2 regions of the Vibrio astriarenae genome follow, and region 2 is predicted to be linked to the other one. Evidence: riboswitches for the same ligand, from Rfam matches in the RefSeq annotation. Region 2 holds a riboswitch; the other holds the start of a gene.
The links. Region 2 has a riboswitch for thiamine pyrophosphate ahead of thiC (phosphomethylpyrimidine synthase ThiC). Riboswitches for the same ligand answer to the same signal wherever they lie in the genome.
Positions count from the first base shown of each region.

Region 1 (3,211 bases), 1.1 Mb from region 2:
GCGATGGGGGGACGTGAAGTTGGCGCACTCGCTAACATGCTCTGTGGTCATATGGAGCTTGATAACCCTGGAGATCACCACAGAGTCAGTGAGTTTTGGGGCGCTCCTGATCTTGCGAGCAAGCCAGGGCTTAAAGCGGTCGATATGTTTGATGCCATGGCTGACGGCAAAATCAAAGCGGTGTGGATCATGGCAACCAACCCTGCGGTGAGCCTACCCAACTCCAATAAAGTGAAGGCGGCACTAGAGGCTTGTCCGTTTGTGGTGGTGTCTGATTGCATTGCACAAACAGAAACAACGGCATTAGCTGACTTGGTGTTACCAGTGCAAGGTTGGAGTGAGAAATCAGGAACCGTCACTAACTCTGAGCGTCGCATCTCGCGTCAAAGACGAATTTTGCCAAGTCCCGGGCTGGCAAAGCCCGATTGGTGGGTGATTTCACAGGTCGCACAGAAAATGGGCTTTGCTGAGGCTTTTGATTATCTACACGAAGGTGAAATTTTCAGGGAGTATGCTCAGCTAACAACGTTAGATAATGAAAATGGCGAACGTGACTTTTCATTGATTGGATTAAGCCGACTCGACGATCAGGGGTATAGCGTTCTTAAACCTCAGCAGTGGCCAGTGATTGAGCAGCAGGACAAGGTAGTCAATAAGCGCTTTTTTGCTGATGGTCACTTCTACACACAAGATGGTCGTGCTTGCTTCATTCCTGTCAATCATAGGGCACCACAAAGTGCCACTAACGGTGATTATCCACTGTTACTTAACAGCGGCCGTGTACGAGACCACTGGCATACCATGACCAGAACAGGGTTAGCTGCTCAGCTAGGCGAGCATATGCCGGAGCCTTACGTTTTGGTTCATCCCGAGACGGCTCAGCGATATAAGCTGCAAGAAAAGAGTATTGCGAAACTTTCCAGCGCACACGGTCACTGCCTGGCTAAAGTGATGCTCTCTACAGACCAAAAAGTAGGAGAGCTATTTGTTCCAATTCACTGGAATGGACTGACCGCTAAGAACAGTAAGCCTTGTAACCTGATTGCACCTTATATTGATAGCGTGTCTGGCCAGCCCGAATTTAAACACACACCAGTAAAGATTGAAGCGTGTGACTACAAAAGTCAGGCCTTGTTTACAACACGAACGCCTATAGCTCTCGATGACGTTGAATACTGGGCAAGGCAGAAGATTCAAGACGGTTATGCGTATCACATTCAGTCGACGCTAGAACCTCGAGCACTGGAACAAACACTCATGTCCTATATCGAGAGTGAAGGGCGGTTGATTCAATATGATGATGGAGAGCAGAGCTTTGTGACGCAGTTTATGCTTACAAATGCACTTCGATTAGAGCAGTTGGTTGTGGTGAAAAGCCAGTTCCCTCTAGGCGAAGTAGAGCGCTATATCACGCAGTTTAATCAGAGCTTACAAGATGAAGAGCTGCCACCTTTTTGCATACAAGACCAAGAAATGGTCGTCTAGGTGGCCATATCTCAAACTAAGAGCACAACATCAAAAAGAAGTACATCAATAGAGACTTCACTGATATGATAAGCGCCAATAGTCGGGGGGCCACTTGTGGCTGAGATCGAATTTAGAGACCCGTTGAACCTGATTCAGTTAACACTGACGTAGGGAACTATCGCGCTTTGATTGCTCGTTACTGGCTGATTGATCTCAATTGAGCCTCATATAATCAAAGCCCGTTCCTCTGCGTCTCGCATTAGGAGCGATCATGACAGACGCAACTCGTTCAAACATAACACCTACACCTATTGTTCTTACTATCGCTGGCTCTGACAGTGGTGGTGGTGCAGGTATTCAAGCCGATATCAAAGCAATGTCAGCAACAGGCAGCTTCGCCTGCTCAGTGATCACCGCGATTACTTCTCAAAACACTCAGGGCGTCTCCGCTATTTTCCCGATTCCGCTTGACCACGTTGAAAGCCAGTTGGATGCCGTATTTACCGATTTGAACATTGTCGCTGTAAAAGTGGGTATGTTGGCGGATTCGAACATTATTAAGGTTGTTGCCCAGAAGATTAAGCAATACCAGCCGAAATGTTTGGTTATCGATCCTGTGATGGTGGCAACAAGTGGTGACTTGTTGTTGGAGGAGTCTGCGATTTCAACCCTGAAATCTGAGTTACTTCCGCTGGCTGACATTATTACCCCAAACTTGCCAGAGGGCGCCGCGCTTACAGGCAACCCGGTGCCAGAAACTGAAGCGCAAATGAAGGCGATGATCGCAGAGTTGCGCGCTCTGGGAGCAAAAGCGGTGTTGCTCAAAGGGGGTCACCTTGAAAAGGACGAGAATAGTAATGACTTGCTCATCACCGAAGAGAGTGCAGAACTCATCAGTGCTAAGCGATTCCCAACCAAGAACACCCACGGTACAGGTTGTACGCTCTCTTCTGCCATCGCCTCATACTTGGCGCAAGGCAATGACCTACATGCCGCTGTGGCATTGGGCAAGCAGTACATTACCGAGGCAATTCAACACGCTGATGAGTTGAATGTCGGTCAAGGTCATGGCCCTGTTCACCACTTCTACGATGGTCACAATAATGTCCGCTAGCGCGATGGGCATTGAGATTTGCAATGCGAAACTGCAATACCTTGATGCTGATAAGCCAACGCTGGCCGGTCTCAATATGTCTTTGAAAGCTGGGGAGTGGACGGTGATCCTTGGGCGTAGTGGTTGTGGCAAAACGACGATACTGCGCTACCTTGCTGGGTTGTTAGAAGACAAAATAGATTGGCAAGGCGAGTTGGCCACCAGTGACGGAGAGCCCATTGATGAGCGCATCGCATACATGGCTCAGCAAGACCTGTTGTTGCCTTGGCTCAGCGTGATAGACAATGTCTGTCTGAGTGAGCGCTTTGCTCGCTCACAGAGCCCATCTTCGACTGATGATGTAAGAGATAAAGCGTCCAAGTTACTAATCCAAGTTGGATTACAAGATTACGCTCACAGCATGCCGGACCAACTTTCAGGTGGCATGCGACAGCGCGTCGCGCTCGCCCGTACGCTAATGCAAGACAAGCCGTTGGTGTTAATGGATGAGCCTTTCTCTGCTCTCGATGCTGTGACCCGTCATAAGTTGCAAACCTTGTCAGCGCAGCTACTAAAGGGTAAGACTGTGGTATTGATTACCCACGATCCACAAGAGGCGGTACGCTTAGCGCAATCTCTGTATGTATTACA
Region 1 is NZ_CP047475.1:2,029,116-2,032,326, reverse strand. Features, by position in the region: gene GT360_RS09540 (molybdopterin oxidoreductase family protein) at 1-1,485, shown strand, start outside; TPP riboswitch at 1,559-1,658, shown strand; gene thiD (bifunctional hydroxymethylpyrimidine kinase/phosphomethylpyrimidine kinase) at 1,739-2,581, shown strand; gene GT360_RS09530 (ABC transporter ATP-binding protein) at 2,571-3,211, shown strand, end outside.
Region 1: it holds a riboswitch for thiamine pyrophosphate, as region 2 does, so the genes downstream of both, thiD (bifunctional hydroxymethylpyrimidine kinase/phosphomethylpyrimidine kinase) here and thiC (phosphomethylpyrimidine synthase ThiC) in region 2, are expected to answer to the same signal.

Region 2 (3,211 bases):
AGCTTGTAGGTAATTAAACCTGTCTTTACGTCATCTTTATTTGGCAGCCCCAGATGCTCTTTTGGCGTCACATAACACAGCATTGCGCAGCCATACCAACCAATCATCGCTGCCCCAATCCCTGAGGTGATATGGTCATAGCCAGGTGCAATGTCAGTGGTGAGTGGACCAAGTGTATAAAATGGTGCTTCATGACAATGCTTAAGCTGCTCATCCATGTTCTCCTTAATCATATGCATCGGCACGTGACCAGGGCCTTCGATAATCACTTGAACATCATACTCCCAAGCGACTTTGGTCAGCTCACCCAGAGTACGGAGCTCAGCGAACTGCGCCTCATCATTGGCATCTGCAATCGAGCCAGGACGCAGCCCATCACCCAATGAAAGAGCAACATCGTACTTGGCGCATATTTCACAAATCTCACGGAAATGGGTGTATAGGAAGCTCTCTTGATGGTGCGCTAGACACCATTTAGCGATGATAGAGCCGCCACGAGAGACGATGCCTGTCACACGTTTTGCCGTCATTGGAACGTATCTTAGGAGTAAGCCTGCATGAATTGTAAAGTAATCTACCCCCTGCTCTGCTTGCTCAATTAGCGTATCTCTCATCACCTCCCAGTTGAGGTTTTCAGCAATGCCATTCACTTTCTCCAGTGCTTGATACATGGGAACCGTGCCGATAGGCACGGGACTGTTGCGCAGAATCCACTCTCGCGTCTCGTGAATATTTCGCCCAGTCGAGAGATCCATGACGGTATCGCCTCCCCAGCGCGTTGACCAAACCAGTTTCTCCACCTCCTCTTCGATTGAAGACGAAACAGAAGAGTTACCAATATTGGCATTCACTTTAACCAAGAAGTTACGGCCAATGATCATTGGCTCAGATTCTGGATGGTTGATATTAGATGGGATAATGGCACGCCCCTCGGCTACCTCCTGACGTACAAATTCAGGCGTAATGTGTTGCGGTAAATTAGCACCAAAGTGCTGACCAGGGTGCTGTTGAGTAAGCACTTGATCGCGATATTTAGCGCGCCCCATGTTCTCGCGAATGGCAATATACTCCATCTCAGGAGTGATGATACCTTTGCGTGCATAGTGCAACTGAGTGACACATTGCCCCTCGTTCGCTCGACGAATACGCGGCAAATTGCCATAGCGCAGCTCATCAAGTGTCTCATCTTCTATGCGCTGCTTGGTGTATACCGAGCTCACCTCATCAACAAGCTCGGTATCACTGCGCTCTTCAATCCACGCTTCACGTAGCTTCGGCAAGCCGCTATATAGGTCAATTTCGTGCTCTGGGTCGGTGTAAACACCGGAGGTATCATAGACACGAATGGCCTCGTTTGGCTCGTAAATAGGTTGGTCTTTTGTCCCCCCAATCAAGGTATCGGATAACGAAATTTCGCGCATTGGCACGCGAATATCAGGGCGAGATCCCTCAACATACACCTTGGTGGAATTTGGGTATGGTTGAACAGAGAGGTTATCAATAAACTGTTTGGCTTCCAGTCTCGCTTGCTTGCGATTCGACATAGCATTTTTCCTTTATGACAAATTTGGGATAAAAATGCTTGGCGGATAGATGCGACAAGAGGCATCGAAAGAGAAGTTGAGCGGTTCTTTCGAGCTTAATAAGGTTCACATAGAGCTTGGTGAACGCTTTCTCTTGTTCCCTTCGCTGGTATTAACCAGATCAGGTTCAACGGATCCCGAATGAACGGTCTCAGCCTAAAGGCACTCCGACAAGTATCAGCTCACTATGTTGCTGTGAGTGGTTTGATTATAAGAAAATGTTGGCGACAAACCAATCGGATCACTGAATATTGTTAGCTCTTTATCAAAAATTGAAAGCCGATCCATGCTGCCGAAATACTTAGCAAGACATTCAACAAGACATTCAATCCCATCTTAAAGAATGCCCCCTGCTGCATCAGCAGCACGTTGTCCATTGAGAAAGTCGAGAAGGTCGTCAGCGCGCCTAGAAAGCCAAGCCCGATGATCTGACGCCATGGTTCGGTAGCAAGCATCTCGTTTTCGAATGCGGCAATCAAGCAACCCATAGCAAAAGAACCCACCACATTGACTGTCAGTGTGCCATAAGGGAATCCACGACCAAAAAGCTGTACACACAACTCCGAAACTAAATATCTAGAACAAGCACCAAATGCGCCACCAAGTGCAATAAAGCCCAAAATGGAAAGTTGCCCCATTTATCCTCTCCCATCCGTCAAAAGTGTCGAAAAATCATGCAAACAAGTATACGTGATTACCCACAAACAACAATAAAATGAAAAAGTTACAGGAGTCACTTTTAGGCCGTTTTATCGACTGGCAATTAATAGACGTAAAAAAGGGTGCCACTTGGGCACCCTATTCGAATTTAGTAGAGATTAACCTTCTAGCAAGTTGCTGCCATTAATGGCAATCTTGCGAGGTTTCATCGCTTCAGGGATTTCGCGCTCTAGGTCCACATGCAGTAAGCCATTTTCCATTGTTGCGCCAGTTACCTTCACATAATCAGCCAATTGGAACTTACGCTCAAAATCACGCTCTGCGATACCTTGATAAACGTAGTTCTTGCCCTCATCTGCTTTACGCTCACCTTTAACGATCAGCATGTTCTCTTTTTGAGTAAGGTCGATTTGGTCATCAGCGAAACCGGCTACAGCCATTGTAATGCGGTAGTGGTTATCATCTTTCTGTTCAATATTGTATGGAGGGTAACCGCCTGAGCTGTTTTTCGCTGTGTTTGCTTCCATCATGTTGAATAGACGATCGAAGCCAATTGCGTTGCGGTATAGTGGTGTGAAATCTACAGTTCTCATAATGCTATCCTTTTTAGTAAGCAATAGTCTTAGCGTGAACGCACTCAATCGACACTGAGAGTGATCGAGGTACTGGCTAAGAGATCCTTTTGATACTCCACTGGTCTCACCTTGGACGATGCTGGGACATATCTGGGATCGATTTAAAAGTCATCTGCTGCTGACCTATCCTCTCTTGAGCGACAGCCAGTCAACACGTTCAGAGTTGAAGCACTTCTAGTCTCTAGCAAGTACCTCAGCCTCTTCATAAATAGATATGTGGACGCGACAAATCACTTTCAAGCGAAAAAACAAAATTATTTTTCTTCTCCTTATTTTTTATGACGTTATAAACAAAAAAAACACCGCCGAGTTGGCGGTGTTCTGATGACTCTA
Region 2 is NZ_CP047475.1:3,112,519-3,115,729, forward strand. Features, by position in the region: gene thiC (phosphomethylpyrimidine synthase ThiC) at 1-1,544, opposite strand, end outside; TPP riboswitch at 1,665-1,763, opposite strand; gene crcB (fluoride efflux transporter CrcB) at 1,838-2,221, opposite strand; gene GT360_RS14485 (Hsp20 family protein) at 2,402-2,836, opposite strand.